DNA from 2 places in the Lysobacter korlensis genome. Region 1 is predicted to be linked to the other one. Evidence: predicted binding sites of a transcription regulator. Region 1 holds the regulator's gene; the other holds the start of a gene.
What was found. The regulator FliA, encoded in region 1, starts transcription of late flagellar genes. The targets are predictions, from matches to a motif close to TAAAGTTTNNCNNNCNNNGGCCGATAA.
Positions count from the first base shown of each region.

Region 1 (4,411 bases):
CCGGTCGCAACGATGGAAGTCGCGCCGCCGGTTGCCGCCCCGATTGCTGCAGCGGCTCCGGCTCCGGCTCCGATTGCCGCGATCGATCCGGTGGCGGAGGTGACCCCGGCCGCTGCGCCGGTCGCCATCGCAGTGCCCGCCGAACCCGTGCTGCAGGCAGTCGCCACGCCCGTCGAGGATCCGACGCTCGCAGCGATGCGCAACGAGCTGGCGTCGATGCGTGAGCTGATCGAACGCCAGATGGACCAGTACGCGATCGAGCGCCTGCGCGGTTCGGCCGGCCGTGCGTATGTGTTCGACACGCTGGTGGCCTGCGGCTGCGACGAGAGCGTCGCGCAGAGCGTTGCCGCCCGCATCGACGCAAACCTCACGCCCGAAGAGACCCGCGAGCCGATGTGCGCCGAACTGGCGCGCATGATCATGACCCACCGCGCCGAGCCGATCGACGACGGCGGCGTGATCGCACTGGTCGGCCCGACCGGCGCCGGCAAGACCACCACCATCGCCAAGCTCGCGGCGCGCTTCGCTGCCCGCAACCGCGCCCGCGACGTCGCGCTGGTCACCACCGACGTCAGTCGCGCCGGTGCGCGCGAACAGCTGCATGCGCACGGCCGCCGACTCGGCATCACCGTCTGCGAGGCCGACGGCCCGGAAGCGCTGAACGCCACGCTCGACCAGCTGGCCGACTACCCGCTGGTGCTGGTCGATACCGCCGGCTACGCCGCCCGCGACCGCGCGCTGCTGAGCCAGATCCTGTGGCTGCGCACTGCGCGCCGTGTGCGCAGCCTGCTGGTGCTGCCCGCCAACGCGCACCCGCATGACCTCAGCGAAATCATCCGCCGCTACCGCCCGGCTTCGCCGGAAGGCGTGGTGCTGACCAAGACCGACGAGACCGGCCGCCTGGGCGCCGCGCTGTCGGTGCTGGTCAAGCAGGACATGCATCTCGCCTACACCACTTCGGGACAGCAGGTGCCGCACGACATCGAGGCCGCCGACCCCGTTCGCCTCGTCGCTTCACTCGAAAAACTGCGCCGCGCTGCCGACAACCCCTTGATGACCGAGGACCGCCATGCCGTCGCCTGACCCCAACGCATCCTGCCTCGGACACGACATGAACGGACATGACACCACGGCCGCCGACCCGGCCCCTTGCGCCGAAGCGGCGCCCGCCACGCCGGCGAGCGTCGCGCCGGTCAGGGTGATCGCGGTGGCCAGCGGCAAGGGCGGCGTCGGCAAGACGTCGGTCTCGGTCAACCTGGCGATGTCGCTGGTGATGGCCGGCCGCCGCACGCTGCTGCTCGACACCGACCTCGGCCTCGCCAACGTCGACGTGATGCTCGGCCTGTCGCCGCGCTTCACGCTGGCCGACGTGATCGCCGGACGCTGCGAACTGGCCGACACGATCATCGAAGGCCCCGGTGGCCTCTGGGTGGTCCCCGCCGCATCGGGCAAGCGCCACATGACCGAACTCACCCCGGCGCAGCACGTCGGCCTGGTGCATGCCTTCAGCCAGCTCGACCTGCCCATCGACACGATGGTCGTCGACAACGCAGCCGGCATCGCCGATGGCGTGCTGACGTTCTGCCAGGCCGCGCAGGACGTGATCATCGTGGTCTGCGACGAGCCGGCCTCGGTCACCGACGCCTACGCGCTGGTCAAGGTGCTCAGCCGCGAACGCGGTGTGACCCGGGTGCAGGTGCTCGCGAACCAGGTCGGCAGCCCGCAGGAAGGCCGCCACCTGTTCGAGAAGCTCGAACGCGTCAGCGCGCGTTTCCTCGACGTCACGATGTCGTATCTCGGTGCGATTCCACGCGATGAATGGCTGCGCCGCGCGGTGCAACGCCAGGAAGCCGTCGTCGAGGCATTCCCATCCAGCCCGTCCGCACTCGCTTTCCGCGACATCGCGCGACGCGCATCCCAATGGCAGGTCCCGCAAGGTCCGCGCGGACATGTCGAATTTTTCCTTGAACGGCTGGTGACCCCAGCCAGGAGCGCCGCATGAATGCCATGGCCGCCGCCCAGTACCGCGCTGCGCGCCCGCAGGTCGACACCGCCGCGATCGTCGAGAAGCACGCCGAACTCGTGCGCCGCATCGCGCACCACCTCGCCGCGAAGCTGCCCGCCAGCGTCGAGATCGATGACCTGATCCAGGCCGGCATGCTCGGCCTCATCGAGGCCGCGAAGAACTTCCAGTCCGACCAGGGTGCCGCGTTCGAGACGTATGCCTCGATCCGCATCCGCGGCGCGATGATCGACGAGATCCGTCGTGGCGACTGGGTGCCGCGCTCGGTGCATCGCCGCTACCGCGACGTCGTCGCTGCCACGCGCGCCGTCGAGCAGGCCACCGGCCGCGCTGCGACGTCGCAGGAAGTCGCCACCGCGCTCGGCGTGAGCATCCCCGAGTACCACGCGATGCTCGAGGACGCCGCACGCGGACAGTTGCTGAGCCTGGACGCGCATGCCGAGGAGCACGACGGCGAGCCGCGCCTGGCCACCGCCGATGGCACGACGCCGGCACGCGCATTCGAGCACGAGGAGTTCCGCGGCGCGCTTGGTGCCGCGATCGGCCTGCTGCCCGAGCGCGAGCAACTGGTGCTGTCGCTGTACTACGAGCAGGAACTGAACCTGCGCGAAATCGGCGCGGTGCTGTCGATCAGCGAATCACGCGTCTGCCAGATCCACGGCCAGGCCATGCTCCGGCTGCGCTCTCGCCTGGGCGACTGGCGCGGCATCGACGCCGACAACGACGACTGATCGCGACACGCGTCACCGAACCGGTGTCGTCCTGGTCCGGAAGGTTCAGGACCGACGGCACCGGTCGATATCCGCCGCAAGGGGCGTGTGCCGGACCTGACCCCGCCGGTATGCGCCCCACCCCATTACCGCATCGCCGCACGAGCCCTTCATGGACAAGAACATCAAGATTCTCATCGTCGACGACTTCTCGACCATGCGCCGCATCGTCAAGAACCTGCTCAGCGACCTGGGCTTTTCCAACACCGCCGAGGCCGACGACGGCACGACGGCGCTCGAGGAACTCAAGCGCGCGAAGTACGACCTGATCATCACCGACTGGAACATGCCGGGCATGACGGGCATGGAACTGCTCAAGCACGTGCGTGCCGACGCCGCGCTGAGCAAGACGCCGGTGCTGATGGTCACGGCCGAAGCCAAGCGCGAACAGATCATCGAAGCCGCCCAGGCGGGCGTGAACGGCTACGTCATCAAGCCGTTCACCGCCGGCACCCTGAGCGAGAAGCTGGGCAAGATCTTCGAGCGCCTCGAGGCCGCGGCGTGAACGCCCAGGTCCTCACCGATCCCGACAGTCTGTCGACCGACAGTCGCGAGGCCATCATCCGGCGCGTGCGCGCCGCGCTTGGGGCGATCGAGAATGACGACCAGGCCGGCTTCCGCGAAAACCTCGACGCGCTGGTCGAATGGCGCAACCAACCGCTGGTGCAGGGCCTGGTGCGGCTTGCACGCGAACTCGGCCAGGCCTTCGGCGACGGCGAGGGCGCGAGCACCGGCGGCTCGCTGCCCGAGGCCTGCGCGCGCCTCGAGCACGCGGTGAAGATGAGTGAGGACGCCAGCCATCGCACGATGGACATGATCGACCAGTGCCGCGACCTGCTGGCGACGATTCCGGTCGCGCCGGGAAGCGAGGCGGCCGAGGCCGCGGCCGGCATGCGCGTGCGGTTTTCCGAAATGACCGCCGCGCAGGGCTACCAGGACCTGACCGGCCAGATCATCAAGCGCGTCGTCGACATCGTGCGCTGCGTGCATGCCGCAAGCGATGGCGTGATGCCCGAGTCCGCGCCGCTGCAGCTGCCCGCGTCGTCGAAGGGCTTCGGCCCGGCCGTCACCGGCGTCGATGCCGCACCGGCCACGCAGGACGACGCAAACGATTTGTTGTCATCGCTGGGACTTTGACGTGAGCGAAGCCGAATCCGACATCTGCGCTGACTTCCTGATCGAGGCGCGCGAAATCGTCGACCAGCTCGGCGAGCAGCTCGTCGCACTGGAACAGTCGCCGTACGACCGCGACTGCCTCAATGCGGTGTTCCGCGGCTTCCACACGATCAAGGGCGGCGCAGGCTTCCTCGACTTCCCCGCGATGGTGACGATTTGCCACGCGGTCGAGGACCGGCTCAACGCCGCGCGCAGCAGCGAAGCGTCGATGGACGAAATCGCGTTCGACGCGACGCAGCAGTCGATCGACCTGCTCAGCGATATGCTCGATGCGATCGGGCGTGGCGAAACGCCCGAGGAACCACCGGAATCACTGGTCGCCGCGCTGCACGTCGGTCCGGCGGAGCCGGCCGTCGCCGCAGCGCCGACTATGCAGGTCACCGACCTGCCTGAAAACCTCGACGACCTGGACTTCGACGCCCTGCTCGACAGCCTGCACGGT
Region 1 is NZ_JBHLTG010000001.1:941,920-946,330, reverse strand. Features, by position in the region: gene flhF (flagellar biosynthesis GTPase FlhF) at 1-1,083, shown strand, start outside; gene ACFFGH_RS04210 (MinD/ParA family protein) at 1,112-2,002, shown strand; gene ACFFGH_RS04205 (RNA polymerase sigma factor FliA) at 1,999-2,754, shown strand; gene cheY (chemotaxis response regulator CheY) at 2,906-3,298, shown strand; gene ACFFGH_RS04195 (protein phosphatase CheZ) at 3,364-3,930, shown strand; gene ACFFGH_RS04190 (chemotaxis protein CheA) at 3,872-4,411, shown strand, end outside.

Region 2 (4,411 bases), 800 kb from region 1:
AAGCAGCGTCAGGCCGCGATCTCGCACGGCGCCGCTGTCGTTGCTGTCGTAGGACGTGTCGCCCTGGCGGGCAGTGAGGACGGGCGACCCGCACTCGCCGCCGCTTCTTTCCTGATCGTCGTTCACGTCGGCTCCATGGCGGGTTTTGCGCGGTGAGGTGGCGCCGCGCTCCGCCTGCCGGAGCTGCGACCGGCGAGGAAAATAAGCGCCGGCTCATCAATTCCGCGTGGACAGCGACTGCCGTCGCCTGCGCCGTGTGCCGCCCGCTCACACCATCCAGAGCACCACGCAAAGCGCGAGCGCAGCCGCGACCAGCGACAGGCTGAGCCAGCTCATGCGCGAAATCGGCAGCGACGTCACCTCGTGTGACTGCAGCCGCTGCGCGATTCGGGACGCGCGACGATACGCAAACCAGATCACCGCCGCGCCGATGAGTACGAATGCTGTCGCGACCGACTTCGCAAGCCATTCCGGCTGGAAATCGCGGAGCAGCGCCCGGAAGCCGAGCGCGACCGCGATCGACGCCATGCCGGTTCGCATCCAGCTGGCGTACGTGCGCTCATTCGCGAGCAGCGTGCGATCTTCCGCAAGGTCGGTGCGGTCGCTCGCAAGCTCTTGGCTGCTCTCGTCCTTTGAGGCCATGCCGGACGTGGTCCGCGATCAGGCCTTAGTTGAGCTTGCCGAGGCTGCTGTCGAGCACGCGCTGAAGCTTACGTGCCGCGCCGCTGACTGCCGAGGCGATGGTCGCTGCATCGTCGGACGCGACGACCGGCGGGCGGCCTTCCAGACGCGCTTCGAGCAGGCAATGCTTGTCGTTGTCACCGGTCTTGCCCGCATTTGCGTCATTGAGGTGCACCTCGACGCGTGTGATCTGCTTGGAGAACCGCCCCAGTGCGGATTCCAGCGTCTGTTCGACGTGTCGGGCGACCGAGGGGTCGTGCTGGATGTTGTGGTCGGTGTTGATCTGGATATGCATGCGTGAGTCCTCAAAGTGGTTGTGGTGGTGGCGGGCGCGCGGTCCGCGGATCATTCGACGACTTAGGTCGGCGTAACGGTTTGTGTCAGTCGCGTAGCCGACAGGTCATCCCGTTGTAGCGCGCTGAGTCGCACGGCCGCCCGCTACTCGCGAAGGCGGGCAGGGCCGCCGCAGGCGCGGTCACCGTTGTCGCGAGCGATCCGCCGGGCTGCCCTGGTTCTCGTCGAGGCCGTTGTGTCCAACGCCAGCAATGCCGCGCTGATCCAGACTCGGTGGGTCTTCCGCGTTGCGCGCAGCTTCGCGCCGCTGGTCGTCGCCGGTACCTGCCAGATCCTGCCCGCTGTTTTTCTGCAGGGCCCCGGCGCCGTTGTTGTGCGGTTGAACGCTCATGGATCGCCTCCTGTGCGAGGAAGCCACCGGTCCCGCGGTCTGCGCGTTCGCGTGTCGGCCTCCAGGAAACTCAGGCTGCCGCTTGGCCGGTAAACATCGCGTGACCCGCGCGCGTCGCCGCAGGGCTCACCGGTGTCCCGGCGCCTTTTCGCCCTCCGTGGCGGCCGTGGCTGACGCCGCGCTCAGCACGTCGTACGCCGCGGGCGACCAGACGCGCCACGTGTGCCCGCCGTCATACACACGCACCTGCCTGTCGGGCAGTGCGTCCGCGAGCAGCGGCATGGCCTTGCGAAAACGGTCATCGGCGCCATAGGCCAGCCAGACGCGCGACGCTTCGCCTGGGCGCTGCGAGAGCTGCTGGATATGGCGCCATAGTTCACGCTGCCACGTCCGCTCGTCGACCGGTTGCTTCGGGCCCGGCGTCCATCGCGCGACGCCTCCGGCGCGGCGGATCTCATCGAGGATCGCGCGCTGACCCAGAAACGGTGCGAGCAGGACGATGCCGTCGACTGCCCCGGGATGCTCCCGGTCGTAAAGCAGACTGCCCATCCCGCCGAGCGAGGCGCCGACCAGCCATACCGATCGGTATCCGCGCCTACGCGCCGGCTCGATCACTTCTTCATGCAGTCGCGAGGTGGCCCTGCCGGCCATGTAGTAGTCGAGCGTGAGCTCGGCCAGCACCACGTCGGCATCCGGCCAGGCTCGCTGTGCGGCGGGCACGATGCCGCTGGCACGGAGATCCCCCAGGTCGTCTGCGCGTCCGGGCAGCACGACCACCAGGCGCGTTCCGGGCGGCGAGGGCGCAGGGAAGAGCGCGGTGGGGATCGGCGTCCGCGGGTCGCCATGCGCCCGGCAAGCAACGAGCAGGGCCGCCAGTGCGATTGCCGCGCACCCTCGGATCAACCGGGCGATTGTCGGATAGGACTGCACCAGTGCGTCTCCTCGGCGTCGAACACTTCGTTCCGATCAAGCTTTGCGCCTGCCAGCCGTTAGGCGATAGAACAAATCGGGTAGACACCTCGTGACAGGCGCGCAGAATGTCGAGCGCGCAGTCGTCCGCCCTGGCCCGCGCGCGTGCTCTGACCGCAACCTGTCGCAAGCGCCCGGTGGCCGGGCGACGCGTAGCCGAGCGGGACGGTATTGCCCCCGACCTGTCTTCACCCTGGATGCCCACCGATGTCCGTCAGCGCGCAGGAGTTCCGGATCAGCGTCGTCGGCCTCGAGCGCGGCATGTTCGTCGCACGGCTCGACCGCCCCTGGATTGGCACCGGTTTCCCACTAGAAGGCCTTCGCATTGCGGACGACGACGAGATTGAACGCCTGCGTCGCATGTGCAGCCACGTCTATGTCGACCCGTCGCGGGGCAGGTCTCCGGACGTTCGGCACATCCTTCTCGAGGACGACCGCGTAGTCCGCCGGGTCCGCGGGGAGGACGAAATCGACAACCTGCGCAGGACCCGCTGGAACGTCGTCGCCGACTTCGGCGAGGAGCTGGGCAATGCGCAGAAGGCGCACGCCGAGCTCGAGACGCGGGTCGGCGAGGTGATCCGCGACCTCCAGCGCGGCGGAAAGCTGGATCTGCAGAAGCTCGCGGACGGCGTCGACACGATGATCGAGTCGATCACGCGTAACCCGGCCGCGTTCCCGTGGGTCATGGAGCTGCGCCGCACCTGCGACTACAGCTACCAGCACGCGCTCGGTTGCTCGGTCTGGGCCGCGACGTTCGGCCGGCACCTCGGACTCGAACGCGACGAGCTGCGCGAGTTGGCAATGGGCGGGCTGCTGTGCGACGTGGGCAAGCTGCGGCTGCCCACTTCGCTGCTGATCAAGACCGGGCCACTTACCACTGCGGAGGTAGCGCTGTTGCGCGGCCACGTGGAGCAGGGCGTACGCATCGCCGAAGAGACCGATGGCATTTCGCCCACGGTCGTGCGGATGATTGCCTCCCACCACGAGCGCCACGACGGCAGCGGCTACCCGCAGGGGCTCAGCGAACTGGACATCCCGATCCACGCCCGAATCATCGGCATCATCGACAGCTATGACGCGATGACGAGCGTGCGCCCGTATGCACCGAGCCGCTCGCCGCACCAGGCGGTGATGGAGCTCTACCACGGTCGCGACCGATTGTTCCAGGGCGAACTCGTCGAGCAGTTCATCCGCGCGAGCGGCATCTACCCCACCGGCTCGCTGGTCGAGCTGACCGACGGCACCGTCGGCGTCGTCATGAGCGTTAACACGCTGCGCCGACTGCGACCGGTCGTAATGCTGCTCCTGGATCAGTCGAAGATGCCGCTGCGCGAGTTCAAACCGATCGACCTCAGCGAAGTTCTGACCGACGCGGACGGGCAGCCGCTGAACATTCGCGGCGGCCTGCCGCGCGGCGCGTTCGGCATCGACCCTGCCGCGCTGTTTCTGGATTGAGCGGGAAAGCAATGGACGCGATGCAGGACGAACTGACGGGCTTACGCAACCGGCGCAACTTCCTGTCGCTGCTTCGCCGCTGCGTTGCGATCTCCAACGAGCAGCGGGCCGCGATGGGCCTGGTCGTGGTCGACGTGGACGGGTTCGCCCAGTTCAACAACGTCCACGGGTACAACGTCGGCGACGCGCTGCTCTGCCACCTCGGGTCAAAGCTCGGCGAGGTCGCGCGCGGGCACGACTACGTCGCGCGTATCGGCGATAACCGCTTTGCGCTGATCCTCAATCGCGTCCTCAATGCCGGGCACGTCGAGCTCGCGATCCAGAAGCTGTTCCGCCTGCTCGACGTGCCGTTCCAAGGGCAGGGCGTGCGATGCACGGTCCCCGTGACCGTGGGCGCGGCGCTGTGCCCACTCCACGCCAGCCAGCCCGAGGTGCTGCTGCGTCGCGCGGAGGGCGCACTCACACGCGCCAGGGCCGCGGGCAAGCGACACGACTACGCGCCCGACTCGACCCCGGACCTCGACATCTCCGACATGTGGGACCTCGAGATGCAGCTGGGTGGCGCGATCGAACGTGGCGAGATGGCGCTGCATTACCAGCCGCAGGTGTGCGCCAGCACGC
Region 2 is NZ_JBHLTG010000001.1:1,744,526-1,748,936, forward strand. Features, by position in the region: gene ACFFGH_RS08200 (catalase) at 1-126, opposite strand, end outside; gene ACFFGH_RS08205 (YidH family protein) at 268-642, opposite strand; gene ACFFGH_RS08210 (HPF/RaiA family ribosome-associated protein) at 668-976, opposite strand; gene ACFFGH_RS08215 (hypothetical protein) at 1,157-1,366, opposite strand; gene ACFFGH_RS08220 (alpha/beta hydrolase-fold protein) at 1,493-2,296, opposite strand; gene ACFFGH_RS08225 (HD-GYP domain-containing protein) at 2,543-3,790, shown strand; gene ACFFGH_RS08230 (putative bifunctional diguanylate cyclase/phosphodiesterase) at 3,802-4,411, shown strand, end outside.
Region 2: the regulator FliA is predicted to act here: its motif matches at 2,333-2,359, upstream of ACFFGH_RS08225 (HD-GYP domain-containing protein).